Regions from separate parts of the Bradyrhizobium sp. CCBAU 25360 genome, predicted to be linked through region 2. Evidence: predicted binding sites of a transcription regulator. Region 2 holds the regulator's gene; each other region holds the start of a gene.
What was found. Region 2 encodes LexA, which represses DNA repair genes until DNA is damaged. Its sites were predicted from a motif close to TGTTCNNNNTGTGTTCNG; they were not measured.
Positions count from the first base shown of each region.

Region 1: the regulator LexA is predicted to act here: its motif matches at 2,466-2,483, upstream of XH81_RS24635 (putative DNA modification/repair radical SAM protein).
Region 3: the regulator LexA is predicted to act here: its motif matches at 4,170-4,187, upstream of recA (recombinase RecA).
Region 4: the regulator LexA is predicted to act here: its motif matches at 2,446-2,463, upstream of XH81_RS28585 (PA0069 family radical SAM protein).

Region 1 is NZ_LBJA01000042.1:97,585-105,223, forward strand. Features, by position in the region: gene XH81_RS24630 (UdgX family uracil-DNA binding protein) at 1-1,150, opposite strand, end outside; gene XH81_RS24635 (putative DNA modification/repair radical SAM protein) at 1,150-2,385, opposite strand; gene XH81_RS24640 (ImuA family protein) at 2,549-3,337, shown strand; gene XH81_RS24645 (Y-family DNA polymerase) at 3,234-4,829, shown strand; gene XH81_RS24650 (error-prone DNA polymerase) at 4,826-7,639, shown strand, end outside.
Region 2 is NZ_LBJA01000036.1:44,232-51,870, forward strand. Features, by position in the region: partial or broken gene XH81_RS13135 (ComEC/Rec2 family competence protein) at 863-2,236, shown strand; gene XH81_RS13140 (GAF domain-containing protein) at 2,246-3,187, opposite strand; gene XH81_RS13145 (hypothetical protein) at 3,404-3,838, opposite strand; gene lexA (transcriptional repressor LexA) at 4,400-5,101, opposite strand; gene XH81_RS13155 (molybdopterin molybdotransferase MoeA) at 5,278-6,489, opposite strand; gene XH81_RS13160 (hypothetical protein) at 6,713-6,919, opposite strand; gene XH81_RS13165 (HAD-IA family hydrolase) at 7,089-7,639, opposite strand, start outside.
Region 3 is NZ_LBJA01000031.1:41,027-48,665, forward strand. Features, by position in the region: gene XH81_RS08305 (PaaI family thioesterase) at 9-473, opposite strand; gene XH81_RS08310 (hypothetical protein) at 850-1,146, shown strand; gene XH81_RS08315 (hypothetical protein) at 1,274-1,528, shown strand; gene XH81_RS08320 (DUF6894 family protein) at 1,611-1,844, opposite strand; gene XH81_RS08325 (hypothetical protein) at 2,014-2,211, opposite strand; gene XH81_RS08330 (DUF2798 domain-containing protein) at 2,564-2,821, shown strand; gene XH81_RS08335 (hypothetical protein) at 3,457-3,624, opposite strand; gene XH81_RS08340 (hypothetical protein) at 3,780-3,980, opposite strand; gene recA (recombinase RecA) at 4,280-5,368, shown strand; gene XH81_RS08350 (hypothetical protein) at 5,985-6,281, shown strand; gene gcvP (aminomethyl-transferring glycine dehydrogenase) at 6,399-7,639, opposite strand, start outside.
Region 4 is NZ_LBJA01000043.1:330,326-337,964, reverse strand. Features, by position in the region: gene XH81_RS28590 (phosphoketolase family protein) at 1-2,274, opposite strand, end outside; gene XH81_RS28585 (PA0069 family radical SAM protein) at 2,485-3,651, shown strand; gene XH81_RS28580 (VOC family protein) at 3,677-4,132, shown strand; gene XH81_RS28575 (ribonuclease HII) at 4,206-5,063, shown strand; gene XH81_RS28570 (glycosyltransferase family 39 protein) at 5,196-6,704, shown strand; gene XH81_RS28565 (uracil-DNA glycosylase) at 6,863-7,639, opposite strand, start outside.

The DNA.
Region 1 (7,639 bases), on a different contig from region 2:
TCTCCGGCGTATTCGGCTTCTGGTGCAGGCGGATCTTTCCGCGCGGCACGAATTTGAAGTGCTTTACTGCGTTGGTGACATAGACCTTCTTGCGGTCGACACCGGCCTCCTCCAGCGCACGGTCGAGCATCTGGCCGGCCGGGCCGACGAAGGGATGGCCGGCGAGGTCTTCCTTGTCGCCGGGCTGCTCGCCGACCAGCATGATGTTGGCGGATCTCGGGCCCTCGCCGAACACGGTCTGGGTCGCGTCCTTGTAGAGATGGCAGGCGCGGCAATGCGCGGCCTCCGCGCGGAGCGCTTCGAGATCGTCGGCAGCTGGCTTGCGTTTCATCGGAGCCTCCGGCCGCTTCTGAGGCTTGTGCGGATCGGTTGCGGCATTGGCGATCATGGCGCCGGTCATGCGTTCGGCGTCCTCGATCAAGGGCTTAATGATCGAGGCCTCGGGCAGGTTCCTCCAATATTTCTTCGGCATCTCGGCCTGCATCGCCTTCACCTTGAGCCGGGCCGGATTGAAGATGCTGGCGTAATAGCGCCGCCAGGTCTCCTCCAGCCGGTCTTCGCGCGGTGCTTCGCTCTTGCTGACGCCCGGCGTGAACGCGAGCGCGTGGCCGTCCCAATGTGCGCAGAGGTCCGGCGTCAGGATCGACCAGGGCATGTCGGCAAAGCGTCTTGCGAAGAACGGGGCGGCGAGCTCGACGATGTGATGCTCCGGCTCGAACCAGGCGACGTAATGCGCTGCGCGCTCGCGTCCGATCTCGCGGAAGCGGACGAAGGCGTGCATCTTGTGCTCGTCGCGATGGACCGCGCGAGCCATCGCCGTGACCTGCGCGACGTCAGGGTCGGTCGCGACCTCGATGAGATCGTGGTTGTCCTTCAGCCGCCAGAGCAGGCGATAGAGGATCGCAAAGCGCTGGATATCGCGGTGCAGGATTGCGGCCTGGGCTAGCTCGACGAATTTGCCTGATACGTTGAAGGTGCCTTCGTTCGCCTCGAGGATCGGAGACGGTGCTTGCGGCGCGAACAACTCCGCCTCGCCGCCCTGCACGGTCCAGGTGACATCGGTGGGCTGCACGTGATGAAGCACGAGGCTGCGCGCGGCTTTGCGCCAGCCGTCGAAATCGGTTTCGGTGTCGAGGGTGATGTACTGCATCAGAAGCCAAATCCCAGTTGCGTTGCTTTCGGCTTGAACCGTTCGATCAGCCCCGCGGCATCGAGACGGTGCGGCGAGGGCCGGTGATCGCTGAGGACGATGAACGGCAGCGCCTTGTTGCGGGGCACGTGCAGGCGGGCGAGATCGGCGAGGCGGATCGTGGTGGTGCGCCGTGTTGCAATGATGCGCTCGACCGCCTTGGTGCCGAAGCCCGGCACGCGCAGCAGCTCCTCGCGGCTGGCGCGGTTGACGTCGAGCGGGAAGCGGTCGCGATGACGCAGCGCCCAGGCCAGCTTCGGATCGATGTCGAGCGGCAGCATCGCGCTGTCGTCGACGATCTCCGCAACGTCGAAACCGTAGAATCGCATCAGCCAGTCGGCCTGGTAGAGCCGGTGCTCGCGCAGCAGCGGCGGCTGCACCAGAGGCAAGGCGCGGCTGGCGTCGGGGATCGGGCTGAAGGCGGAGTAGTAGACGCGCCGCAGACGGTAGGCGCCGTAGAGATTGGCGCTGGTGTGGAGAATGGTGTGGTCGGAGGCTGCATCAGCACCGACGATCATCTGCGTGCTTTGGCCCGCCGGCGCGAAGCGCTGCGGCTTTGCCTTGGTCTTCGCGCTGCGGCCTTCCTCGGCCTCGTCCAGCTTCAGCCGCAGCCGGCCCATGGTGCGGCGGATCGCGCGCACGTCCTTCTCCGGCGCGAATTGCTGCAGGCTCGTTTCCTCGGGCATCTCGATGTTGATGGAGAGACGATCGGCATATTTGCCGGCTTCCGCGATCAGCGCATCGTCGGCCTCGGGAATGGTCTTGAGATGGATATAGCCGCGGAAGTGATGCTCCTCGCGCAGCTTTCGCGCGACGCTCACGACCTGCTCCATGGTGTAGTCGGGGCTGCGGATGATGCCGGAGGAGAGAAACAGACCCTCGATGTAATTGCGCCGGTAGAAGTCGAGCGTGAGCTTGACCAATTCGTCGATGGTGAAGCGGGCGCGCGGCACGTTGGAGGAGGCGCGGTTGACGCAATAGAGGCAATCGTAATTGCAGGCGTTGGTCAGCAGCACCTTGAGCAGCGAGATGCAGCGTCCATCCGGCGCATAGGAATGGCAGATGCCCATGCCGGGCGCGGTCGACCCCATGCCCTTGCCGTCGCTGGAATCCCGCTTCTCCGTGCCGCTGGAGGCGCAGGACGCGTCGTATTTGGCGGCGTCCGCCAGGATTTCCAGCTTGCGTTGTACGTCCATCTTGGAATCCCTTTGATTCAGCTCATGAATCCGCTTGCGCGCCAATTCGATTGACTCTCTACGCGCCGTTAGCTTTATATTAGAACATATCATGAACAAATGAGCCAGTCGCTGGTTCTCTTTTTGAGAGCCATCGGCAATCACCCCTGAAGGAGCGGCGAGCATGAGCGGCGCACGGACAAGCGCGCTTGCGACCTTGCGCGGCCAGATCGAGCGCATCGAGACGGCGACGGTCGTGCATCCGCACGATCGCGTCGCGCTCGGTCACAGCGAAGCCGACAACGCGCTGAAGGGCGGGCTCGCGCGCGCGGCGATCCACGAGGTGTTTTGCACTGGGTCTCAGGGGACGGCCGCGACCGGCTTCGTCATGGGGCTTGCCGGGCGCGTCTCGGCGCAGCGGCCGCTGCTGTGGGTACGGCAGGATTTTTCAGAGATAGAGGCCGGTGCGCTGTCGATGAGCGGGCTCGCCGAGCTCGGCCTCGATCCGCGCCGCGTGGTGATGGTGCGCGCCGCCGATGTCGAGAGCGCGCTGCGTACCTCGGCCGATGCGCTCGCCTGCGATGCGCTGGGCGCCATCGTGCTCGAGCTCTGGGGCGAAACCAGGCAGTTCGATCTCGTGGCGAGCCGCAAGCTGACGCTGGCCGCGCAAGGCTCCGGCGTCACCGGCCTGATGCTGCGGATGGCGGCGCAGCCGCTGCCTTCGACCGCGGAGACCAGGTGGATGCTGCGCGCGGCGCATTCGCCGCCGGGGTCGGTGTGGGACGCATGGGGCGCGCCGCGCTTCGATGCCGAACTCTTGCGTAATCGTCATGGCCCCTGCGGCCGGTGGATCATGGAATGGAATTGTGATGAGTGCCAGTTCAGTGAACCGTCGACGTATTCTCAGCCTGTGGCTGCCACGCCTGCCCATCGACCGGATCCAGCGGTTCTTCAACAGCTCCGGGCTGGGTAAAACCAATAATGAGCCGAGCATCGTCGTCATCAAGGACAACAATGCGCTGGTGATCCATGCGCTGGACGAGGCTGCCGAGCGTCTCGGCCTGTACGTAGGTCAGCCGCTCGCCAATGCGCGGGCGATGTGCCCGGATTTGCGCGTGTTCGACGCCGATGTCGCGGCCGATGCGAAGACGCTTAGCGACATCGCCGACTGGTGCGACCGCTTCACGCCGCTGGTCGCGCTCGATCCGCCGCACGGGCTGTTCCTCGACATCACCGGCTGTGCGCATCTGTTCGGCGGCGAGGCTGCGCTGTTGCAAGCGCTGGTTCGGGCGCTCGGCCGACAAGGCTTTGCCGTCAGCGCGGCAATCGCCGGCACCTCGGTCTGCGCGCGCACGCTGACGCGGCAGACCATGGGCACCATCGTTGCCGATGGCGGCGAGGCGGAGGCGATCAGCCGGTTTCTGGTGTCCGCGCTCGGTGCGGGTGAGGCCATCACCACCGGCCTGCGCCGCGCCGGCCTCAAGACCATCGGCGACGTCGCCACGCGCTCGCCGAGCGAGATCACGGCGCGGTTCGGAGCGCGGTTCTCCACGCTGCTGGCGCATGCGCTGGGGCAGGGCGATGCGCCGATCAATCCGCGAAAACCGCTGCCTGATTATATCGTGGAGAAGCGTTTCGCCGAGCCGATCGCGACCGACACCATGATCGCGATGACGCTGTCGCGGCTGGCGGACACGCTGATTGCCTCCATGGAGAAGCAGGGCAAGGGCGCGCGCCGGCTGGAAGCCGCGTTCTTCCGCACCGACGGCGTGGTGCGCGCGATCATGGTCGAGACCGGACGTCCGGTGACGCGAAGCGCGGTGATCGACCGTCTGTTCCGCGAGCGTCTCGATGCGCTCGCCGATCCCCTCGATCCCGGCTTCGGCTTCGACATGGTGCGCCTGTCGGCGAGCCGCACCGAGATCGTGGTGCAGGAGCAGCGCGATCTCGACGCCCATGTCCACGACAATGACGAGCTTGCCGCCCTGATCGACCGCATTGCCGCGCGCATCGGCGGAAAGCGCGTCGTCGTGCACCTGCCTGAGGATACCCATATCCCCGAATGTGCGGTGCTGGCCGCCCCGGCGCAGCATCATCTCGCCGCCGCCATGCAGGCCGAATGGCCGGCACGGACCGAAAGCGAGCCGCCGCTGCGTCCCTTAAGGCTGTTCGACAAGCCGGAGCCGATCAAGGTGCCGTTCGCGGCCGTGCCGGATGGTCCGCCGCATCAGTTCACCTGGCGCCGCGCGCTGCATGCCGTGGTGCGGGTGGAAGGACCCGAGCGTATCGCGATGGAATGGTGGCGGCAGGACGGCAAGCAGCTGACCCGGGATTACTTTCGCATCGAGGATGCCGAAGGCCTGCGCTTCTGGATTTTTCGCGACGGACTTTACGAGGGGGAGGTGTTCGACGGCGACGGCGAGCCTGCTTCTCCCGGCTGGTATGTGCACGGTCTCTTCGCATGAATAGCCCCGCTTATGCCGAGATCGGCATCACCACCAATTTCTCCTTCCTGCGCGGCGGCTCGGATCCGCGCGCCTATGTGCATCAGGCGAGCAAGCTCGGCATTCCCGCGATCGGAATCGCCGACCACAACACGCTCGCCGGCGTGGTGCGGGCCTGGAATGAGCTCCACAATGACAAGGTGCTGCACAAGCCGAAACTGCTGATCGGTGCGCGCATCGTCTTCATCGACGGCACGCCCGACATTTTTGTCTACCCGCGCGACCGCGCCGCCTATGGCCGGCTGTGCCAGCTCCTGACCAAAGGCAAGCGCGGCGACGACATCACGCGGATCGAGAAGGGCGAGTGCCGTCTCACCTTCGCCGATCTCCTGGAATTCTCCGAGGGGCAGCTTTTGGTCCTGACGTTGCCGCATCGCTTCGAGCCGGCGCAGGCGCTGGATGTGCTTGCAAAGCTGAGGGCGAGCCGCGCCGAGGGCGTGTGGCTGGCAGCGAGCCTGATCTATCGCGGCGACGACCGGCGCCGCCTGGCACGGCTCGATGACCTCGCGGCCAAAGCAAAAGTGCCGCTGCTCGCGACCAACGAAGTGCTCTATCACGATCCCGGCCGCCGTCCGCTTCAGGACGTGCTGACCTGCATCCGGGAAAAGACCACGATCGAGGCGGTCGGGAGGAGTCTGGAAGCCAACGCCGAGCGTTTTCTGAAAACACCTAGGGAGATGGCGCGGCTGTTCCGCGATGTCCCCGAGGCGATCGCGGAGACCATGCGTTTTGCGGGGAAGATCGACTTCTCGCTCGACCAGCTCAAATACCAGTATCCGGATGAGCCGGTGCCGCCGGGCAAGACCGCGCAAGGACATCTGGAGGATTTGACCTGGGCGGGCGTCGATAAATACTTTGGCGGCATCGAGAACATTGACGACAAGCTGCGCGCGACGTTGAACAAAGAACTCGCGCTGATCGCCGAGCTGAAATACGCGCATTATTTCCTCACCGTGCACGACATCGTGCATTACGCGCGCAGCCAGAGCATCCTGTGCCAGGGGCGGGGGTCGGCAGCGAACTCGGCCGTGTGCTACGTGCTCGGCATCACCTCGGTCGATCCGACCAAGGTCGATCTGTTGTTCGAGCGCTTCATCTCCAAGGAGCGGCTGGAGCCGCCTGACATCGACGTCGATTTCGAGCATTCCCGGCGCGAGGAGGTGATGCAATATGTCTATCGCCGCTACGGCCGCCATCGTGCCGCGATCATCGCAACGGTCATCCACTATCGCCCGCGCAGCGCCATCCGCGACGTCGGCAAGGCGCTGGGCCTGACCGAGGACGTCACCGCCGCGCTCGCCGACACCGTCTGGGGCAGTTGGGGCAAGGGCCTCAACGACATGCAGGTCAGGCAGGCCGGGCTCGATCCGCAAAATCCCATGATCAACCTTGCGGTCGAGCTTGCAACCGAGCTGATCGAATTCCCCCGCCATCTCTCCCAGCATGTCGGCGGTTATGTGCTGACGCAGGACCGGCTCGACACCTATGTCCCCATCGGCAACGCGGCGATGGACGACCGCACCTTCATCGAGTGGGACAAGGACGACGTCGACGCGCTCAACATGATGAAGGTCGACGTGCTCGCGCTGGGCATGCTGACCTGCATCCGGAAATGTTTTGATCTGATCGCAGACCACAAAGGCGAGCGTTTTGTGCTGGCGAGCGTTCCACAGGACGATCCCAAGGTTTACGACATGCTGTGTGATGGGGAATCGCTCGGCGTGTTCCAGGTCGAGAGCCGCGCCCAGATGAACATGCTGCCGCGCCTGAAGCCGCGGACCTTCTACGACCTCGTCATCGAAGTCGCGATCGTGCGGCCGGGTCCGATCCAGGGCGACATGGTGCATCCGTATTTGCGTCGGCGGAACGGCCTGGAGAAGGTGACCTATCCCTCGCCATCGCCCGAGCATGGTCCCGCGGACGAACTCTACAAGGTGCTGCACAAGACGAAGGGCGTGCCTCTGTTCCAGGAGCAGGCCATGCGCATCGCGATCGAGGCGGCAAAATTCACGTCCGAGGAAGCCAACGGCCTGCGCCGCTCGATGGCGACCTTCCGCAATGTCGGCACCATTGGCCAATACGAGGAGAAGCTGATCGGCAACATGGTCGCGCGCGGTTACGATGCCAATTTTGCCAGAAGCTGCTTTGACCAGATCAAGGGCTTCGGCTCCTACGGTTTCCCGGAGAGCCACGCCGCGAGCTTCGCCCAGTTCGTCTACATCTCGTCATGGCTGAAATATCATCACCCCGACGCTTTCTGCTGTGGCCTCCTGAACTCGCAGCCGATGGGCTTTTATGCGCCCGCACAGATCGTCAGCGACGCCCGCAAGAACGGCGTCGAGGTGCGCGACATCGACGTGTCCTGTAGTTTTGCGCAGAACACGCTGGAGAATACTGACGGCAGGTATTGTGCCGTCCGCCTTGGCTTTCGCCAGATCGACGGCTTCCACTGGCTCGATCCCGATGAGGAGGCCCTCAAGAAGGAGCAGGCGAAGCGGCAAGGCAAGGTCTATGTCACTCAGGAAGACTGGGGCGACCGCATCATCGCCGCCCGCAACCGCCGCCCCTTTACCTCGCTGGAGGATTTCGCCCGCGACACCGGCCTGCCCAAGCGCGCGCTGATCCTGCTGGCCGATGCCGACGCGTTTCGCTCGCTCGGGCTCGACCGCCGCGAGGCGCTGTGGCAGGTGCGGCGGCTGCCCGACCACGTGCCGCTGCCGCTGTTCGAGGCGGCGACCGCGCGCGAGCAGCCGGACGAGCACGCGCAACCG
Region 2 (7,639 bases):
CGGCGCCGGTGTATGGGTTCACGTTGCCAGTTGTGGTGAAGTTGTCCCGCTGAGTGCTGTTCGGATTGGTCGCAACATAAGGCTGCACGTAAGTGCCGGTGTTTGTAGTGTAGCCCGAAGATCTGTGCGTGCTCGGGTTAGAGCCGGTCCCGCTCAGGTATTGCGCCTGGGCGGAGGTTGCTACGATCATAATTGCTGCAGCAAAATATAGCTTCTTCATTCTAATCCCCCAAAGGTTTTATCAAACGCCCGACGCAACCACGTTCCAGGGGCGGTGTCGAGTCCGACGAAAGGATGCCGGAACGGCGTACCGACGATATGACCCCGCCGCCGGTTCACGTTGGCGGCTCTATTGCAGTCAGTCACAAATGTGGGGCTGGTCCGCGTCCATCCCCCTCCGACACTTCCGGACTTCGCCAGTGACACGATTTACGCGCCAAAGAAACGCCGGGCCGCTTGCCATCTGGAACGGGACTACAAACTGAGCCGCGACAATCGAAGCGCCGATGATTGCTGCGCCGGCCAAAATGGATTGCGGAATCGTCATGGTGCCCCCTGCGTCCGATGATCCCCCACCATACGGCAGTTGCAATTCAATTGGCGCCGGAGTCAGATCGGCGCCCATGGGGCGGGACCAACAGATCATTGACGAACTGGGAGCGTTCGAGCGGCTTTGCCTGGAGCTCGCTGCCGACGCGACCATGCCTGAGGAGCGAGCAGGGCTCGAGTTCATGGCCAACTGCTACCGCGCCGAAGCCCGTTGCCTCGAAAGCCGCTTCCCATCTGCTTCCCGGTCTGGAATTCTGGGAAGCAACGGCGCTTTAAGTCGATGCATTACCTACATAAAATCTCTTCTTGACCGATCTCCGGCTATCACATGGCGGTCGTCGCCGGCGTCGTCTTCTTCGCGGTGCGCGCACTGCTGGCCTTGATCCCGGGACTGGCGGCCGGCTTTGCCATCAAGAAATGGTCGGCGGCCGCAGCGCTGGTGGCGGCTGCGTTCTATCTGCTCTTGTCTGGCGCGGAGGTCGCGACGCAACGTTCGTTCTTCATGACGGCGGTGGTGCTGATCGCCGTGATGGTCGATCGCCGCGCCATCACCTTCCGTACGCTCGCGGTGGCGGCGCTGATCGTGCTCGCGGTCGCGCCGGAAGCGCTTGTGCATCCGAGTTTCCAGATGTCCTTTGCCGCGACGCTGGGTCTCGTCGCGCTGGTACAGATCGGCATGCCGAACCTGTTTGCCTCACCCGATCATTCGGCGACCGCGCGCGTCGCGATGTGGGGCGGCCGCGAGATCGCGATGCTGTTCCTGGCCTCGCTGATCGCCGGGCTTGCGACCACGCCCTACGCCGCCTTCCACTTCCACCGCGTCACGCCCTACGGCGTGCTCGCCAATCTCGGTGCGATGCCGGTGGTCTCGGCGCTGGTGATGCCGGCGGGGCTGCTGGGATTGCTCGCAGCGCCGTTCGGGCTCGACGGCGTGTTCTGGTGGCTGATGGGGATCGGCATCGACTGGATGGTCACGGTCTCGCGCTGGGTGGCGGCATTGCCGGGCGCGGTCGGCCGCATCCCGGCGTTCGGCATCGCGCCGCTGATCGCAGCGAGCCTGGGGGTCATCGTGATGGGCCTGTTGCGCACGCCGTTGCGCTGGGGCGGTGCCGTCGTGCTGCTGGTTTCCATCGGCTGGGGGCTGTCGGTGCGGCAGCCCGATATCCTGATTGCCGGGGACGGCGCGAGCGTCGCGGTGCGGGGCGGGGACGGGCGTTTGCATCTGATCAGGGCAGGCAAGGACAATTTCGTGCTGAGGGAGTGGTTGGCTGCCGACGCCGATCCGCGCGATGCCGGCAGTAGCGCGCTGGCGAGCGGCATATCGTGCGACGAGTCGGGCTGCGTAACGCCGCTCGCAGACGGACGGCTGGTCGCGCTGGCCTCGCGCATCGACGCGTTGGCGGACGATTGCAACCGGGCTGCACTGGTGGTGACGTCGAGGCCCGCGCCGCACGATTGTGCGGCGATGGTGGTGGATCGGCAGCGGCTCGCTCGCCAGGGCGCGCTGGCATTGACCCAGCGTGGCGACGGCTTTTCGGTTCAGGCGGTGAGGGCAAGAGGCACGAACCGCCCGTGGTTACCGGCCGGTGCGGGCGAAGGTGACTTCGACGGCAGCCTTGCGCAGAAGGCGGCTCCCCGCAGCCGCGACGCAACGCCATCGGAGACCGACTTGCAGGCCGACGATTGACGCCATCGATTACAGATACCAGGCCAGCACGGCTTCGAGCTTTGCCTTGCCGATGACCGGCAGGGCCACCATTCGGCTCAGCCCGGCTGCGCAGGCCTCAGAGCCCGCGATCGAGCCGTCATGAGTGAGATCGTCGTTGAGCGCGGGCATGCCGGCGGCCCAGGCGCCGCCGATGCTGCCTTCGCCTCTGGCAATGGAATTGGCGGCATAGCGGGCGGCAAGGTCGGTCTGCGCGCTGCAATCGCCGGCGCGAAAGACCAGCGCCGAACGGGCCTCGTTCGGGACCCAGATCTCGAAGCGTCGCGCAATCGGCGTTGCCTGCGCGGAGAGGAAAGTCAGGACCCAGGTTTGGTCGGTGCCGGTTCGGTAGGGCACGCCGACACCCAGATTGATCCCGACCTTGGCTGCGTCCTCCCAGCGCAGGAAGCTCTTGGCGTCGTGCAGGTCCTTGATGATCAGCGGCAGGCCCGCCTTCCAGGTGCGTCCGGGAAGTCCGAAGCCGCGAGGAAATTTAGTGTGGCGCGAGTTGAATTCGAACATGTCCGCCGCGCCGTAATAGCCGTCGACGAGGCCCATCTCGTGGGAGAGATCAGGATCGTTGTGCCAGAGTTCGATCGCGCCGACATGCGCCTCGTCGTCGCCGCAGAACAGCACCATCACGGCTTGCAGAAATTCGCCTGCAAACACCGGCACCGCCACGCCGCAGGTGAGGCCGGCGGCGACGGCCTGATCGGTCCGCTTGAAATACGAGTTGGCGAATTTCGTGAGGATGACGGGATGGCCGCAGGCCCAGGTCTTGCCTGGAAGCCCCTCGTCATATCCGAAGTGCAGCTCTTCGCTGACGGCCTTGAACGCGGACAGCCCTTCATCGTAAAGGCCGCCGCCGAATTCCAGCCGCATGCGCGTCCGGTCAGGCACCCAGAGTTCAACAACGCGAATAAAGGTTTTCATCGAGCGTGTCCGCCGCCTCAAACCACGACAGCATCGGTCATTTGGCTGCGGAGCGGAGGTTCAAAATTCAGGCAGGACGGCCCAAACTTCGTGCGGCGACGAGGTGCGGCGGCGCTCGCCGATCGAATTTCGTGAAACACAAACCCACCGGGCTCGCCGGCATCGGCCGGCGACGGCATTTCAATCCTGGCCCCGGACCCGCCGGGCCGGAGGGCGTCAGCCGATCGGCAGTCGCGTGACCGTCGGGCGACTGTCGGCGATGATCTGCGGCTTGTGCTCGCGCTCGCCGATCGGCTGGGTCACCGGCAGTTGCAGCACGGTTGCGCGCTGGCCCTCGACGAGCTGCGTCACCAGCACGGATTTGCCGTCCGGGAATTCGATCGCATCATGATGGCGATCGGGAATGTGCGGATCGATCTTGCCGAACTTGCCGACGCGGGAGTTGACGGTGCGCGTCCAGATCCAGCGGTTGTCGTAACGGACGTTATCGGCGAAGGCGAGCTCCGTTCCCGGCAGCAGGCAGACCGCGACGGAGAGATCGGCTTCGGAGGCGAAGCCGCGCGTCGAGGTGCCGCGGAATGTTGTCGTGACGATCGTCTCGCCGACTTCTGCGGGGCGCGTCGCGACGGCATGCAGGCTGTAGTCACACATCGGGTGCTCCTCTATGCAGAGATAGCGACCCGCACCCCTTTGGAGGCGCAGGCCCCTACCAGAGTGGAAGCACGTGACGGTCTGCTTGGTTGTAGGCAAATCTGCGGCTGGGATCCGCGAGCCCCGATCACATTATCTTTTCCATCTTTTCCGAATTCGATAGGAACAAAGTCGGCTTCCGTGCATTTGGCAGGCGCGCGTCAACGACCGGCGAAACCAGCCAGCCCGAGTATCGTCAGCTCGGTTGCGTGCGCGCTGCATTGCGGTCGTTGCGGATTTTCTGGATCACGGCCGTGTCCTAGCCGACATGATGATGCGACCAGCGTTGCTGCGGCTGCGCTCAAACGATCCGGCGCATTTGGGCTGTCCCCCTCGAACTCGAAAGGCCGCGAAGCGATGTTGCTTCCCGCGGCCTGCCGAGGATGTCGCGAAAAGGGGGAGGGGCCGGACAATCTGTGCAGAACCAGAAAGACTATCCAGCCGGAGCGGACCATCATCCGCTCCAATCTCTGATCGGCGATGCCGACCGAAGGCGCGCGCGAGGCGCTGAAGACTCCGGTATCAGTACTTGCGGTAAAGCCCGATCAGCTTGCCCTGAATCTTCACGCGGTTCGGCGGTAGGATGCGCACCTCGTAAGCGGCATTGGCGGGCTCCAGCGCGATCGAGGCGCCGCGGCGGCGGAAGCGCTTGAGCGTGGCTTCCTCGTCGTCGATCAGCGCCACCACGATGTCGCCGGTATCGGCGCTCTCGTTGCGCTGGATCAGCGCCATGTCGCCGTCGAGGATGCCGGCCTCGACCATGGAATCGCCGCGCACTTCGAGCGCGTAATGCTCGCCGGAGCCGAGCATGTCCGGCGGCACGCTGATGGTGTGGCTGCGGGTCTGCAACGCCTCGATGGGGGTGCCGGCCGCGATGCGGCCCATCACGGGCACCGCAACGGGCCGCTCGCCCTCGTCCGCGGACGGGCTGGAGCTCGCGCGTAGCTTGCCGAGATTGCCCTCGATGACACTTGGCGTGAAGCCGCGTCGGTTGCCGGCGGCAGCTTGGAGCTCCGGCAGCTTGATCACTTCGATGGCCCGGGCGCGGTTGGGCAGCCGGCGGATGAAGCCGCGCTCCTCGAGTGCGGTGATCAGGCGGTGGATGCCTGACTTCGAGCGCAGGTCGAGCGCATCCTTCATCTCGTCGAAGGACGGCGGCACGCCGCTTTCCTTCAAGCGTTCGCTGATGAACCGCAGAAGCTCGTATTGTTTGCGCGTTAACATCTCGACCAAAGTCCCCCGGTTGATGTCGTTCGATTCCGAGACGATGAGTTCAGCGATAAGCCGCTACATCCTCGAAACAAATCATGAACGGACACTATATGTTCGATACATGTTCCGCAACTGCTTAATTTACCGTGAACAGAGCGAAACTCGCGGAATGCGTGTGGCCGCGCAGTTCAGACGGGGAGCCGCAGCACTTCGCAGGGGCTGCCGGCCTCGGCCTTTGGCGCAAACGGTGCGCGCACGAGAAGTACCTGTGCTGCAGCAAGATTCGCAAGCAGAGAGGAGTCTTGATGGCTGACGGGAAGGGCGACGAGCGTGCCGTCGTCGCGCGGCTCCAGGCGCGCGCGCAGATAATCCTCGCGCTGGTCATTGGCGCCGAGATCGCGGCCCAGCACGGCGCGCTCGCGATGGTGATGAATCACCGAACGGCCCGACAGCGCGCGAATCAGCGGCACCATGAACAGGAAGGCGCACACGTAGGACGACGCGGGATTGCCGGGCAGGCCAATGACGCCCATCGTCCCTAAGCGTCCGTGCATCATCGGCTTGCCGGGCCGCATCGCGATCTTCCAGAACGCCAACGCGATGCCTTCGTCCTTCAGCGCCTGCTGGACCAGATCGTGGTCGCCGACCGATGCGCCCCCGGTCGTGACCAGGACGTCGGCGCCGCTTTCGCGCGCGCGGCGGATGCCGGCGGTGGTGGCCTCCAGCGTATCCGCGGCAACACCGAGGTCGATGGTCTCGGCGCCCTCGCTGCGGGCGAGCGCGTGCAGGGCATAGCCGTTGGAATAGACGATCTGGCCGTGCCCGGGCGTCGAGCCCGGCATCACCAGTTCATCGCCGGTGGCGAGGATCGCGACCTTCGGACGACGGCAGACGGCGAGTTGCGGGTGATTCATTCCAGCGGCGAGGGCGAGATCGCGCTCTGTCAGACGGGTTCCCTTGCGCAGGAGGACGTCACCCTCGCGGAAATCAACGCCGGCGGGGCGGATGTGCCGACCCACGATCGCGGCTTCCTTGATCGTTATGTGCTTGCCCTCGGCGATCGTGTCCTCCTGGATCACGACTGCGTCGGCGCCGTCGGGAACGACGCCGCCGGTGAAGATCCGCACGGCTTCGCCGGCGCCGACCCTTTCCGTGAACGGACGGCCCGCTGCGACCTCACCGATCATCGTCAGCCTGGAATCGATCGTTGCCGCATCGGCCGCGCGCACGGCGTAGCCGTCCATCGCCGACATCGCCTGGGGCGGTTGGGTGCGCCGCGCAGCGACGTCCTGCGCGAGCACGCGATGGTAGGCTTCGTCGAGTGAAACCATCTCTGCAGGCAGCGGCTCTGCACCCGCCAGCACCGCAGCAAGGGCGTCGGAAACCGGCATCAAGGCCACGGCGAAACTCCTGCTCGGCACGTTCGGACGAAATGTTCCGACAGTCTTCTAGCCGAGCGCGGGAGCAGAGGCAAAAATGCGGCCACAATTTATCTTGCCGCTTTCCGGCCCTGGATCGAAGGCAGGCTCAGGCCTGGCGTGGCATGATCCAGAGAACGAGGCCGATCGGCAGGAGGGTGGCGATGGCGAGGACGAGAATGACGAGTGCCACGGCCGGCATCGCTCAACTCCCGCTCGGCCGGTCCGGCCCGTCGTCCATCGCGACGTCGGGAGCCTTCGGCCCTTGATCCTTGTCGGGCAGCGGATCGGCCTGGGATTTCAGGTCGGCGGCCTTGCTGATCAGCTTGGCGGAAAGGTCAGAATCCGAGGTGGTTCTTGCGAATTCAAGCAGGAGAGAGGCTTGCTTGGTGAGATAGGTTTTGCCCAGCACGTCCATAAGTCCGGTGTAGAAGTCCCAACGGACTCAAGAGTCCGGAAGGGGCCATTCCGTTCCCGGAACTCCGTACAAAAATGCACAAAGCGCTCTGGTTCCTCATTTTGGGCAAAATTGGGTCCGGGAAGGCTGCCCGACGTTGGCGCCTCCCGATGAGCGGAGATCGTCAGATGCCCAATGCCTTCAAGGCGTTCTCGACGTCGCGCGGCGACGTCACATGCACCGCCGTCAGCCCGCGCGACCGCGCGCCTTCGATGTTCTCGGCGAGGTCGTCGAAGAACACGATACGTGCTGCGGGCACGCCGATCGCGGCGACGACATGGTCGAAGGCTTCCGCGTCGGGTTTGCGCAGGCCGATGCTGGACGACAGATACAGCGCGCGGAAATGGCCGAGCAGTTCGCCATATTCCTTCGAGAAATAGTCAACATGCGGCCGGTTGGTGTTGGAGAAGGCATAGAGCGGCATCTGTTTCGCCGCGCGCGGCAGCAGCTCGGCGATATCAGGCATCTCGCCGGCGAAGATCGCGTTCCAGCCTTCCAGGAACTGGGCGTCCGAAATGCCGATGCCGAGCGAAGCACGCAGCGAAGCGAAATAGTCCTCGTCGCTGATCTTGCCGACCTCGTGCAGCCGGTAAGCCTCGTCACGCACATAGCGCGCGACGATGGCCTCGGGCTGGCAGCCGGCATGTCCCGCCCAGCAGGCGATCGCCTTGGAGA
Region 3 (7,639 bases), on a different contig from region 2:
GATGCTGCTCAGCCCGGCAGCATCGCGAACGCGCTCGATACCATCGCGACCGGCTTGTTGTCGGCGGCCGAGAGCAGCGTGACGCGGCCAAAGCTCATGGTGCGCCCGAGCCGCACTACGCGCGCGTCCGCCAGCACGTCCGACGAGGACACTGCGCGCATGAAATGCGTGGTCTGGTCGACCGTGGTCATCGGGCGGTAGCCGCGATTGGCAGCCAGGATCGCGATCACCATCGCGGTGTCGGCGAGCGCCATCAGGGCCTGGCCGCAGACCACGCCGCCGTTCCGGCACAGCCGCTCCGAGAACGGCATGCGCAGCAGCGCGCCCGGCTGCCAGTCCGGCGCATCCGCCGGCTGCACGTGCTCGAGGCGCTCGACGGCGAGATTAAGATCCTGGACCCAGGGCGCAAAAACCTCGCCGAGGATGCGTCTGGCGTCGGAGAGGCCGAATTCGGTGTCTGGCTGCATTTGCATTGCTGGCGCGCTCTCCTGTATTTGCCTGATGTTTCGGCCCATTGTGCGCGCATCGGCGCGGCAAAGTCACCCGGTCTGGCGCCGGTCCCGTCGGCTTGAAAATGCCTGACTTGGCCCGATATGATGGCTTGCTCGGGGTATGGGTGGATGATGTTGCGTCGGTGTGTCCTCGTCTTTTGCATGGCCGCGCTCGGCCTGGCGCTGAGCGGCTGCACCAAATGCGGTCCGATCTGGGACGACTGGCTGCACGCGCCGAAATCGTGCAGATCGGATCGGCTCTAGCGGGCCCGGACGGCCTCGGCGGTCGCGAGCGGCCGCGACAAGGATGACCAGGCACGGGCGATCCGTGCCTCCATGGATGATCAAGGAGTAGACGATGAAGCTTTTCCGTTTGGCCGCGGTGCTGGCCGTGCTGGCGGGACCTGCCTATGCGCAAATGCCCAATCTGAATTTGCTGCAGGACGCCCCGAGCAAGACCCCCGAGGAAAAGGCCGCGGAAGCCGAGCGTGACAAGGCCTACAAGGAAACGCTGAAGAAGATCCCGGATTCCAAGACCTCCAACGATCCCTGGGGCGGCATGCGCTCCGATCCGCCGAAGCAGCCGGCGGCGCCGAAGGCCTCGGCCGCAACCAGCGCGCCGAAGAAGTCCAAGAGCGGCACGGCCGCCAACTGACGAGCGGCACGGCCGCCAACTGACCCAGCTCCGTTCGGGAGGCGGTGCAACGCTTTTCGGACGGGACTCCTCTTCACCCGGCTCACGCCCTACATTGGGCTGAGCGTAGTGCGTAGAGGAGGAGGACATGGCCGACCGTCCGCGGGATCTCGCCGAGCGGATGGCGCGCCGGCGCAAGATCGCCGGCAAGCCGGGCCAAGCGGTTCGGGACGGCTATCTGCGCGAGACCTTCACGCTGCCGCGCGCGGCGGCGCGGGAAAGGGCGCAGGCCTTCTTCGCCCGCTACCCCAAGGCCGGCTATATGAGCGTTGTCGAGAGCTGGCGCGAGCTGCCCGGCGGCGATATCGAATTCACCATGCGGCGGCTGCCCAGCGCGGACTAGAGCATGATCCGGAAAAGTGCTCAGCGGTTTTCCGAAAAGATCATGCTCAAACAACAATCTAAAGCTTGATCCGGAGAGCTTGCTAGTCGAGGGTTTCGGCAACGATGCGGATCCGGAACACGGGCTCCTTGGTCTCGTCCAGCAGCTCCATGTGCCATTCGGAATTTTCCTGGAGCTTGCGGGCAATGCCTGCGGTCATGTCGGCGCAGACATTGGTCATCTCTTTCCAGGCCGAATTGCGATCGGCAAATTCCGTCGCCTGATCGGCGCAGCCGGAGTAACTTCCATTCCGGATCCGAAAGAAATACAACGGCATAGCTGGCACCGATCGCGCGCGTGATGGCCTCGCCCCCAAGGCCATGGGCGCGCGCGCAGTCCAATCCCAAACGACCGTCAGATCAATTCCGGGCGGCTACGGATGATGTTCCGCCGCAACCGCCAGCCGTGGTGCAGCGGGCGCAGAAGGCGCCATCCGATGCCGACTTTCATCCGGCCGGTTCACGCCGCCCGGCCGATCGCTTCAGCTCACGGTCGATACGCAGCTGCACGCGCCGGATCGCCAACAGGTCGATTTTCGTCTCGGTCTTGCCGGTCTTGACCTGCTCGCCAATGCGGAACTGCCACTGCCAGATTCCGGGAATCGCCGTCTTGGCGACGGTGAACTCGATGCCCCTGTGATTCATGGCGACCTCCCACGATTCACTCTCCATGACTGCAAACATGTTCGACGTGCCAATATTCCGGAGACAAGCAAATTTTGTCGGTAAGCCCTAGATAGTTCGGGGGTATCTCGAAAGCGCGCCTGCCCCGAAACAGGCGAAGCCGGCTCTCGAAAGACGCCGGTCCGTGAGACAGTGAGGCTGTCGCATACCCGTGGTTCTCCGACCATGAACAAAGTTCCTGGGCTGCACCCGGCTGCGTCGGTACGCCGATCGGACGGGCCGCGGGGGGCCCGCGGAGGGGTTACCGGTTTCCCTGCAAGCGGCGGCATATGCCTTGCTTGGTCTGGCGATGGCAAAAACAGCAAGGGCCGTCATGCTGGGCATTCCCCGCCGCTACAGTCATTTCGTCTTCGGCATCATCCAGTCCGGGCTGACGTCGCTGATCGCGGCGGGGATCGCCAGCTTGCCCGCAGGCAGCGCGATGAGCTTCGTCGGGCACTGGATGGTGTCGTGGCTGATCGCATGGGCCGCGATGTTGCCGATCGTGCTGCTGGCTGCGCCCGCGATCCGCGCCTTCTCGCTGCTCCTGACGCAGGAGGAGCGGGACCCGCGAACCGCCCGGCAGGCATGAAAAAGCCCCGCCTGGGGAGAGCCAGACGGGGCAAAAAGTTATTGGAGGCTGAGGTGCTGGGCTGCAACACCATAGCGGCATCATCCTAGCCGGCTCCGCTTACGGCAGCCTGACAGGCGTCAGATTTCCGGACTCAACGCCGAGGCCGCAGACTGGCCCCGCACCGGTCCCAATTTCGACATCCGTTCGCACAACTGCGGACACACCGGTCGGCAAGATTCCACAGCGTTCGGCGCAGCCATGGGGGAAACGTGGCACGCCGACCACGGGGTGGCATCATGGATAACGTAGAGCGGTCATTCGCCGCCGCGACAGCGGCTGGCTTCGTGGTGCTGGTGATCGGCCTCGTGCTGCTGGCGCTGCTTTAAGGACAGGCACGCGAGCGGCAGCCTTTCCCTGGATGAACGGGGTACAGGGCATGCCGCAAAATTGGAAAACAACCCCATGCACAGTAGGCTGCACGGAAGTTCCGTTGTCCTTTCAATAGCTTAAACTTGGTGTTTGGATGCCGTCAACGCGCTTGCGGTGATAGGGCGACCGCCTCCCGCCGCCACCTCCCGCAAGGTCATCAAAAGGGCCGCCGCCAGCCGTATCGCCGGCGCGCTCTTGTCAGCTTCGGAAGCCCCCGGTTGGGTCTAGTGGATCTTGATTTCATTCAGGGGAAGGTGGAACTCGGCGGCGCGCTCTTGGCGGTCCTTCTTGCGGAATTCGTTTTCCTGGCGCTCGAACTTCATCAGTTCCTCATGCGCCGCCTCCAGCAGGGGATTGCGCCTGATCGTATCGCGGTTCGTGGTGTCCGTCATGACTGAGGTCCCCAGAGTTGCGGTCCCATCCTGGAGAAGGCCCGAGACCGCGAAAAGGTTCGGTGCCGCAGGATTGCGGAATTCTGACGGCGGCCGGCGGCTGCGTCTTTGATGAGCGTCAGCTTCGGCCGGGGAATGACGTTGCGACAGCCCTGCTATTTCGGCGGTTGCAGCCCGGGGGATATGACCCAGTCGTGCAGATGATTGGCGACATCGGCCTGGCGGGCCTTCTTGAGCAGGGCGTCCCGCTCGGGCCCGGGCGGAAGCCTGGCGGCCTCTTCCTGGACCTGCTTCACCCATGCGGAGAGCCGGTCTTGAAGGGTCAACTGCTGCTTGAAACGTCGCCGCTTGAGCATGGCGCGCTCCTTTTCATGCGATGAAGGCGGGAGCGCAATCGGCGTTCTCGTCACCGATAGTGGCCACGGTTGGGGCGGTGATGGCCCATTGAGGACCATTAACGGGAGCCGCGTCTGTCCAGTTGTGTGCACAACGCGAATGGGGAGGGGGACGTGGCGATGCTCACGGACAAAGCCTCAAATCCGCAAAAGAACATATTGCGAACCTAGAACAAATAGGGTACGTTGCTTTTATCGACGAGCCGCCTCGCCAATCGTTTGTCCCTCACGCGAATCCTCGCCATAAGGAGCACGACCCAATGTCCGCCACTGCCCTGCGTATCGTCGAAGGATCTTCCATGGACAAGAGTAAAGCTCTGGCCGCCGCGCTCTCTCAGATCGAGCGCCAGTTCGGCAAGGGCTCGGTGATGAAGCTCGGCAAGAACGACCGGTCCATGGACATCGAGGCGGTGTCGTCAGGCTCGCTCGGGCTCGATATCGCGCTCGGCATCGGCGGCCTGCCGAAGGGGCGCATCGTCGAGATCTACGGGCCGGAATCCTCAGGAAAAACCACGCTGGCGCTGCATACGGTGGCCGAAGCGCAGAAGAAGGGCGGCATCTGCGCCTTCATCGACGCCGAGCACGCGCTCGACCCGGTCTATGCGAGGAAGCTGGGCGTCAACATCGACGAGCTCCTGATCTCGCAGCCCGACACCGGTGAGCAGGCGCTGGAGATCTGCGACACGCTGGTGCGGTCGGGTGCGGTGGACGTGCTGGTGATCGATTCGGTCGCGGCGCTGGTGCCGAAGGCCGAGCTCGAGGGCGAGATGGGCGATGCGCTGCCGGGTCTGCAGGCCCGCCTGATGAGCCAGGCGCTGCGCAAGCTGACGGCCTCCATCAACAAGTCCAACACCATGGTGATCTTCATCAACCAGATCCGCATGAAGATCGGTGTGATGTACGGCTCGCCGGAAACCACCACCGGCGGCAACGCGCTGAAGTTCTATGCCTCGGTCCGCCTCGACATCCGCCGCATCGGCGCGATCAAGGAGCGCGACGAAGTTGTCGGCAACACCACGCGCGTCAAGGTCGTCAAGAACAAGCTGGCGCCGCCCTTCAAGCAGGTCGAGTTCGACATCATGTACGGCGAGGGCGTCTCCAAGATGGGTGAGATCCTCGATCTCGGCGTCAAGGCCGGCATCGTCGAGAAGTCAGGCGCCTGGTTCTCCTATGACAGCCAGCGTCTCGGCCAGGGCCGCGAGAACTCGAAAGCGTTCCTGAAGGCCAACCCCGACATCACCGCCAAGATCGAGACCTCGATCCGCCAGAACTCCGGCCTGATCGCCGAGCAAATTCTCGCCGGCACGCCGGAGCGCGACGCCGACGGCGAGGAGCCGGCGGACGAGTAAGACCTAACGCGAAAGTTTTTCGCGAGGAGCGGGCGCTGAAGACGTTGAGTTGCCGACGTCGTCAGTGCCCGTTTCGTTTTGCGTAAGGGTGAGGTGCGCCGACGATGAAGCGTGTGATCCTGACCAGTTCGGCGGGCGTCGGTCTTGCCCTCGCCGATCGCGCCGACATGGTCATCCCGTTCATCTATCGCTTCGTTTCGGGGCCACTTCCGACGGCTGACCACCTCATCCGCTATCTCGGCTGGCGGGAGTCCAGGACGTGGGTCGACCAAATGCACTGGTCGGATTGCGTCCCCGTGCGTCAGTCGCCCCTCATCAGGCGCCAGGATCGAGCCGGTGCCCTGCTCTGGGTCTGCAAGAATTACGGGGTCGATCTCATTGAACTGTGGTTCGACCCCGAACCCAACAGTCAATTGCAGCTGATCTGGATCCTCAATTACCTGCGTTTCGAGCCGTCACTTACTGAGAGTCTGAGACTACGACTCGTCGATTTCGATCTGCGCTGCCGTCGCCAGCGACGGGACTGGGGGCGACCGAGACGCGGCTTCTCGAACTCATCGCAAGCGGACGCAGTCGCACCGATGAGCTGTTTCCGTCAGGCACCTCCGAGGCTCGTGTGTTCGATCCGTGGGAGTTGGGCGCGCTGCTCGAAGGGCTCGCATTCGGCCCTGCGCCAGCGGTTGCGGGTCTGGACGGCAAGCTGGCGACACTCGATCCGGACAACGCGCGCGGTCGCAACGCCGCCTTTCGCCGGAGCCGGCTGTCGCTGACGGAGTTTGGCAAAGCGGTTCTGGAAGGTCGGGAGGATTTTCGCCGTCACAATCCGATTCGGCGCTGGTGGGGCGGCACGTTGCTGACCAATGAGCAACTCTGGCGTTGGGATCGTGAAAGTCGATTGTTGATTGCGCCTTAGGTCAGGAGCCGTAGGGTGGGCAAAGGCGCGTAAGCGCCGTGCCCACCATATTTCAACGCATACAAGGGTGGTGGGCACGCTTACGCTTTGCCCACCCTACAAGACCTCCGTCGCGTCTTACTCTGCCGCCTCCGCGTAATCGCTCACCGGCGGGCAGGAGCATACCAGGTTGCGGTCGCCATAGACGTTGTCGACGCGCCCCACCGGGCTCCAGTATTTGTCGGTGCGCGAGGTGCCCGCGGGGAAGCAGCCCTCGCTGCGGGTATAGGCGCGCTTCCAATCATCATCGGCGATGTCGTGCACGGTGTGCGGAGCATGGCGCAGCGGTGACGCTTCGATCTTGAAGCGGCCGGCCTCGACTTCGGCGATTTCTTTCCGGATCGCGATCATGGCATCACAAAAACGATCCAGCTCGGCCTTGGATTCCGATTCGGTCGGTTCGATCATCAGCGTGCCCGGCACCGGGAAGCTCATGGTCGGCGCGTGGAAGCCGTAGTCGATCAGGCGCTTGGCGATGTCGTCGACAGTGACGCCGCTCGTATTCTTCAGCGGACGGGGATCGACGATGCACTCATGCGCGACGCGGCCCTTCGCATTCTTGTAGAGCACCGGGAAGTGGGGATCGAGCCGCGCTGCGATGTAGTTGGCGTTGAGGATCGCGATCTCGGTGGCGCGCTTCAGGCCTTCACCGCCCATCATCAGGATGTAGATGTAGGAGATGGTGAGGATCGAGGCCGAACCGAACGGCGCGGCCGAGACCGGGCCGACCGGTGCGTCGCCTTGGGTCGCCGGATGACCCGGCAGGAACGGCGCCAGATGCGCCTTCACGCCGATCGGGCCCATGCCGGGGCCGCCGCCGCCATGCGGGATGCAGAAGGTCTTGTGCAGATTGAGATGGCTGACATCGGCGCCGTAATCGCCGGGCCTGCTAAGGCCGACCTGCGCGTTGAGGTTGGCGCCGTCCAGATACACCTGGCCGCCATGGCCGTGCACGATGTCGCAGATCTCGCGGATGTGCTCCTCGAACACGCCGTGCGTCGAGGGATAGGTGATCATGACCGCAGCGAGATCATTGGAGTGCTTTTCGGCCTTTGCGCGGAGATCATTGACGTCGACGTCGCCGTTCTTCTCGCAGGCGACCACCACCACGTCCATGCCGACCATCGCGGCCGAGGCCGGATTGGTGCCGTGGGCGGAGGAGGGGATCAGGCAGATCTTGCGATGGCTTTCGCCGCGCGCGGCATGGTAGCCACGAATGGCAAGAAGTCCCGCATATTCGCCCTGCGCGCCCGAATTCGGCTGCAGCGAGATGGCGTCATAGCCGGTGATGTCGCACAGCCATTTTTCCAGCCGCGCGA
Region 4 (7,639 bases), on a different contig from region 2:
CGCAGCCTTGGCCGCGAGCCCGGGCACGCGTTCGATCGCCTCGATCGCGAGGTGGTAGCGGTCGAGCTCGTTGAGCACGACCATGTCGAACGGCGTCGTCGTGGTGCCTTCCTCGGCAAAGCCGCGCACATGCATGCCGGCATGATTGGTGCGGTTATAGGTCAGCCGATGGATCAGGTAGGGATAGCCGTGATAGGCGAAGATGACAGGCTTGTCGCGCGTGAACAGGCTGTCGAAGTCGCGGTCGGACAGGCCGTGCGGATGCTGGTCTTTCGGTTGCAGCGTCATGAGATCGACGACGTTGACGACGCGGATCTTCAAATCCGGCAGCGCCTTGCGCAACAGGTCGACGGCGGCGAGCGTCTCCAGCGTCGGTACGTCGCCGGCGCAGGCCATCACCACGTCGGGCTCCTGGCCCGCATCTTCCGTCCCCGCCCAGCTCCAGATGCCAATGCCGGCATCGCAATGCGTGGCAGCGTCCTGCATCGACAGCCATTGCGGCGCCGGCTGCTTGCCGGCGACGATGACATTGATGCGGTTGTAGGTCCGTAGGCAGTGATCTGCGATCCACAGCAGCGTGTTGGCATCGGGCGGGAAATAGATGCGGACGATGTCGGCCTTCTTGTTGGCGACGAGATCGACGAAGCCGGGATCCTGATGGCTGAAGCCGTTATGGTCCTGCCGCCAGACATGCGAGGTCAGGAGATAATTGAGCGAGGCGATCGGGCGCCGCCATGGCAGATCGCGCGTGACCTTCAGCCATTTGGCGTGCTGGTTGAACATGGAATCCACGATGTGGATGAAGGCCTCGTAGCAGGAGAAGAAACCATGGCGGCCGGTGAGCAGATAGCCCTCGAGCCAGCCCTGGCAGAGATGCTCGCTCAAGACTTCCATCACGCGGCCGTCTTGCGCGAGGTGCACGTCATAGGGCTCGATCGGCTCCATCCAGACCCGCTCGGTCTCCTCGAACACCGCGTCCAGCCGGTTTGACGCGGTTTCGTCCGGGCCCATGATGCGGAAATTGCGCTCCTTCGCATTGAGGCGGATGACGTCGCGCAGGAATTTGCCGAGCTCGCGCGTCGCTTCCCCGATGGCGCCGCCGGGCTGCGGCACCTCGATGGCAAAGCTGCGGAAGTCCGGCAGCCTCAGCTCCTTTTTGAGCAGGCCACCATTGGCATGCGGATTGGCGCCCATGCGGCGAATGCCTTCGGGCGCGAGCGCCTGAAGTTCTGGAATGAGCGCGCCGCTCTGGTCGAACAGCTTTTCGGGCTCGTAGCTGCGCATCCAGTCTTCGAGAACTTTGAGGTGCGCCGGGTTCTCGCGACAGCCCGCCACCGGGACTTGATGCGCGCGCCAAAAACCCTCGACCTTCTTGCCGTCGACCTCTTTCGGACCGGTCCAACCCTTCGGACTGCGCAGCACGATCATCGGCCAGCGCGGCCGCTCGACGCTTTTGCGCCCGTCCCGTGCGTGCTGCTGGATCGAGCGGATGCTGGCGAGCGCGACGTCGAGCGCGTCCGCCATGGCCTGGTGCATCAATTTGGGATCATCACCCTCGACGAACAGCGGCTCGTGGCCGAACCCGCGGAAGAGATCGCGGATCTCGCTGTTGGGCATTCGCCCGAGCACGGTCGGATTGGCGATCTTGTAGCCGTTCAGATGCAGGATCGGCAGCACCGCGCCGTCATGCGCGGGGTTCAGGAACTTGTTGGAGTGCCAGGACGCAGCTAACGGGCCGGTCTCGGCCTCGCCGTCGCCGACGACGCAGGCCACGATCAGATCGGGATTGTCCAACGCCGCGCCGTAGGCGTGCACCAGCGCGTAGCCGAGTTCGCCGCCTTCGTGGATCGAACCCGGCGTTTCCGGTGCCGCGTGGCTCGGAATGCCGCCTGGGAAGGAGAACTGCCTGAACAGCTCGCGCAATCCGTCCTTGTCGCGCGCGATGTCGGGATAGATCTCGCTGTAGCTGCCCTCCAGATAGGTGTTGGCGACCATGCCGGGACCGCCATGGCCGGGACCGCAGACATAGAGCACGCTGATATCGAGCGCGCGGATGACGCGGTTGAGATGGGCGTAGATGAAGTTCAGGCCGGGCGTCGTGCCCCAATGGCCGAGCAAGCGCGGCTTGATGTGCTCGGCCCGCAGGGGCTCGCGCAGCAGCGGATTGTCGAGCAGGTAGATTTGCCCGACGGAGAGATAGTTCGCGGCGCGCCAGTAGCGATCGAGGAGGTCGAGGTTGCTGCTTGCCGCGGCCGATTGTTGTTGATTTGCCATGTTCCTGCTGACCTTCACCCGGCGATCGTCACCAACATTGTTCCGCGACGATTGATCCCTGGCCGGCATCAAACGAAATCGTTGCGACGGGCATGTTGCGTGAGGTCAAAGGACCGCGCCCGAAATTTGGGCGGCTACTGTGCATGGGGTTGTTTTCCCATCTTTTGTTTGTGTTCTTGATTTGTTCCGTTGTCGTGCTATCCTGGCTTCATGAGTCCAGCAGCATCGTCTCATGCTCTCAAGCACCCGCCGGTCAAGGCGCCCTCCGAGCCGGCGGGTGTGGACTCTGACTTTCCAGAACTTGGCGTCGCCATCGACCGCGCGCGCAGGCGAGGGCGGGGCGCACAGTCCAATGCCAGCGGCCGCTATGAGGCCGAGGCGCGCGTCGCCTTCGACGACGGCTGGCAGAGCCTGGAAGAGCTGCCGCCGTTCAAGACCAGTGTCGGGGTCGACACCTCGCGGAAGGTGATCACCCGCAACGATTCCCCCGATATCGGCTTCGATCGCTCGATCAATCCCTATCGCGGCTGTGAGCATGGCTGCGTTTATTGCTTCGCGCGGCCGACCCATGCCTATCTCGGCCTGTCGCCGGGGCTCGACTTCGAGTCAAAACTGTTCGTCAAGCCCGAGGCGCCGGCGCTGCTGGAGAAGGAGCTCGCCGCGACCGGCTATGAGCCCCGGATGATCGCGATCGGCACCAACACCGATCCCTATCAGCCGATCGAGCGCGAGCGCAAAATCATGCGCGGCATCCTCGAGGTTCTCGAGCGTGCCGGCCATCCCGTCGGCATCGTCACCAAATCGGCGCTGGTGGTGCGCGACATCGATATTCTCGCGCGGATGGCCAAGCGCAACCTCGCCAAGGTCGCCATCTCGGTCACCTCGCTCGATCCGAAGCTGGCGCGCACCATGGAGCCGCGCGCCTCGACGCCGCCGAAGCGGCTGGAAGCGCTGAAGCAGCTCTCGGACGCCGGCATCCCGACCACCGTGATGGTCGCGCCCGTGATCCCCGCGCTGAACGATTCCGAGATCGAGCGCATCCTGGACGCGGCCGCCCATGCCGGCGTCAAGGAGGCCTCCTATGTGCTGCTGCGGCTGCCGCTGGAGGTGCGCGATCTCTTCCGCGAATGGCTGATGGCGAACTATCCGGACCGCTATCGCCACGTCTTTACGCTGATCCGCGACATGCGCGGCGGGCGCGACTACGATGCGAAATGGGGCGAGCGGATGAAGGGCACCGGACCGATGGCCTGGACCATCGGCCGCCGCTTCGAGATCGCCTGCGACAGGCTCGGCCTCAACAAAAGGCGCTCCAAGCTGACCACGGATCATTTTGCCCGGCCGAAGCGGAACGGCGATCAGCTGAGCCTGTTCTGAGCGGGAAGTGTGGAAGAGGTGTCGTATGAGTAAGCAAGTTTCGGCTCCGGTGCCGCGGCTCACCGTCATCACGCTCGGTGTCAGCGATATCCGCGCCAGCATCGCCTTTTACGACGCGCTCGGGTTCTCGCGCCGGCTAAAGGCGACCGGCGAGGCGGTGGCGTTCTACGATACCGGCGGTCCGGTGCTCGCGCTGTATCCTTGGGATCAGCTCGCGGCCGACGCGGCGTTGCCGGACCAGCCGAGGCCATCGACCTTCCGCGGCATCACGATCGCCTGGAACTGTCGGACCCGAGAGGAGGTCGATGCAGTGCTGGCCTTTGCCCTCGGCAAGGGGGCAAAGCTCGCGAAGGCCGCGCACGAGACCGATTACGGCGGCTATTCCGGTTATTTTGCCGATCCCGACGGCCATCCCTGGGAGGTCGTGGTCGCACCCGGCATCGAGGTCGGCGAGGACCGGCGGGTGCATCTGGCAGAATAGGGCGGCCTGAATAACGGGAATTGCGCCGGGTTCCCGGTTGCGCCGGCCGGGCCGCTTGCGCACGATCCCCGCCATGATTCGGGACAAGTCCGCCAAGACACCGGCCAAAGACGCGCCAAGGAAGGACGCTGCGAAAAAGGCAGCGCCCGCCAAGGCCGGCAAAGCGCCTGCGACCAAAACAACGACCGTTCCCGCAGGCAAGAAAGGCATCATCGCGGTCGCACCGCCGAGCTTCCGGCGCGAGCGCGCGCTGATCAAGTGCGGCGTCTGGCCGGTCGCCGGCTGCGACGAGGCCGGCCGCGGGCCGCTCGCCGGCCCCGTGGTGGCTGCAGCCGTGATTCTCGACCCCGACCGCATCCCGCGCGGCATCGACGATTCCAAGCGCCTGACGGCGGAGGAGCGCGAAAAACTGTTCGACAAGATCTGCGCCACCGCCCAGGTCTCGGTCGCCGTCGCCTCGCCCTCGCGAATCGACCGCGACAATATATTGCGCGCCTCATTGTGGGCGCTGAAGCGCGCCGTCGTGGCACTGCCGGAGGCGCCCAGGCACGTCTTCGTCGACGGCCGCGACCGGCTCGACACTCCTTGCGATTGCGAAGCCGTGATCGGCGGCGATGGCATCGTGCTGTCGATCGCGGCGGCCTCCATCATCGCCAAGGTGACGCGCGACCGCCTGATGTGCGCGCTGGCGCAGGACTGCCCCGGCTACGGCTTCGAGCAGCACAAGGGCTACGCCGTCCCCGAGCACCTCGACGCGCTCGACCGCCTCGGCCCCTCCGTCCATCACCGCCGCTTCTTCGCCCCGGTCGCGGCCGCACGCGCCAAGCACATGCCGTGGACCGTCGAGCCGGTGCCGGATCTGTTTGCGGTGACCGAGGTCGAGGTGCCGGTGGAAGCCAGCGTCGGAATCGACGCGTCGGCGAATCTCTAGAGTTAGCCAGGCGGGACAAGCCCGGGCATGACGAGGAAACCGTCGTTGCCACAACGCGCAGCGCCCCTTATCAAAGTGTTTGTGAGCGAATAGGGCCGGCTGGACGGGTTGGCTGCATCTTTCGGGCGTTGCATGCGGTTTACCTCCCTGGTCATCGAGCTCATTCGCGCCCGGCCGCGGCTGATCGTCTGGATCGCCGTGCTGCTGCAGGCCGCGATGTGGCTGTTCGTGGCGCTGGTGTTCTACCGCAGCCCGCCTGGCAGCCTTGCGACGCTCTTGGCTTTCGGACGCGAATACCAGGTCGGCACCGATCTCGGTCCGCCCTTGCCGGTCTGGCTCGCCGACATCGCCTATCGCGCCGCCGGCGGCCACATGTTCGGCGTCTATGTGCTCGCCGAGCTCTGCGAGATCGCGACGTTCATTGCGCTCTATCATCTCTCCCGCGCCGTGGTCGGCTCGCAGCAGGCGGTGCTCGCGGTGCTCTTGACCATGACGGTGCTCGCCTTCTCCTCGTCGGCGCTCGACTTCGGCCCGCTTGTCCTGGCCCGGCCGCTCTGGGCGCTGCTGCTGTTGCACTCCTGGCAGATCATCGGCCAGCGTCGCGGCAATGCCTGGTTCGCCTGGTCGATCGAGGCCGGTCTCCTGCTGCTGACGACGCCTGCGGCGATCTTCCTGCTGCTGCTGCTCGTCGTCTTCGCGGTCTCGACCGCCGGCGGCCGCCGGACGCTGCGCGCGCTCGATCCGCTGTTCGCGCTTGTTGTCGTCGCGGTACTGGCGCTGCCCTACGCGGTCTGGCTGATGCGCGCCGAGACGCTGGTGATGCCGGCCTTGCCGCAAGTTGCGGAGCTGGATGCCCGCGCCCTGCATGCGGCGTGGCTGTTCGGCGGCCTCGTGCTCGGGGCCGCTGCGATCCCGGCGCTGACCTTCCTCAACACCGGGCTGTTCGCCGGCAAGGGCGAGGAGCCGCCGATCATCTACCGACCACCGGTCGAGCCGATGGCGCGCAACTTCGTCTATTTCTTCGCGCTGGCGCCGGCGCTGGGCGCGGTGCTCATCTCCGGCCTGCTCGGGCTCGACTCCGTCGTCGGCGGCGCCGGCGTCGTGCTGGTTGTGTCCGGGCTTGCCGTGGTGGTCGCAGCCGGCGATCTCATCGCGATGCGCCGTGCGCGGATGCTGCGGACGGTCTGGGCCGCCGCCGTCGTGGCGCCGGCCGTCGGCGTCGTGCTCGCCGTCCTGCTGCTGCCCTGGACCGGCACGAACGAGATCGCGACCTCGATGCCGGCGCGCGCGATCTCGGACTTCTTCGACGAGAGCTTTGCCCGCCGCACCAACCATCGCCTGCGTGCGGTGGCCGGCGAGACCTCGCTTGCGAGCCTGATCACGCTGCATTCCGGCCGGCCGCATCTCTTCATCGACGCCGACCCTGCGCGCACGCCGTGGATCAATCAGGCCAAATTCAGCGAGACCGGCGGCGTCGTGGTCTGGCGCGCTTCCGATACCGCCGGCACGCCGCCGCCGGACATCCTCAAGCGCTTTCCCGGCATCGTCCCGGAAGTCCCGCGCGCCTTCGAATGGCTGGTGACCGGTCGCCAGCAGCTCCTGCGCGTCGGCTGGGCCATCGTGCGGCCGAAGGGGACGTGAGGACGTAGGTCTCGTGCCCCGGACGCTGCGCAGCGCCTCTTCGGCGGTGCGCTGCAGAGCCGGGGCCCATCTCGCCGCATCGTACTGTGTTGCTTTCTGGGTCCCGGCTCTGCGGAGCGTCACTGCGTGCCGCACCGCGTCCGGGACACGAGAGCTCGCTAGCCCGCCAGCACCTTGGCGATCGCGCGCAGATCCTGCCAGGCCAGCCGCTTGTAGGACGGCGAGCGGAGCAGATAGGCCGGATGGAACGTCGGCAGCGCGCGGATGGTGCGCGCCCCCGTCTCGTAGTCGAACCAGCGCCCGCGGGTGCGCATGATGCCCTCGCGCGTTCCGAGCAGCGTCTGCGTCGAGGGATTGCCGAGCGTCACCAGCACGTCGGGATTCACCAGTTCGATCTGGCGCTGGATGAAGGGCAGGCAGATTTGCGTCTCCTGCGGCGTCGGGGTGCGATTGCCGGGCGGCCGCCACGGAATCACGTTGGCGATGTAGGCCGTGCTGCGGTTGAGGCCGATCGCGCCGATCATGAGATCGAGCAGCTTGCCGCTGCGCCCGACGAAGGGCAGCCCCTCGATGTCCTCGTCGCGGCCCGGCGCCTCACCGACGAACATGATGCGCGCCTGCGGATTGCCGTCGGCAAATACCAATCGCGTCGCGGTGTGCTTCAGCGCGCAACCCTCGAAGCCTTGCATCAGCTCGCGTAGCGCGTCCAGCGTGGGCGCAGTGCGCGCAGCCTCGCGCGCCGAGGCAATCGCGATGTCGGGCGCAGGTGCGGCCTCGCCGCGCATCACCGCCGGCGCGGCGACCGGCCGCGGTGCCTCGACCGGAGGCGCCACGCGCGGGGCAGGCGGCGGGGCATCCAATTCCGTCAGGCGGTCGATCGGTTCCTCCGCGAGCGCGCAATCGACGCCGGCCTCCAGATAGAAGGCAAGAAGCTC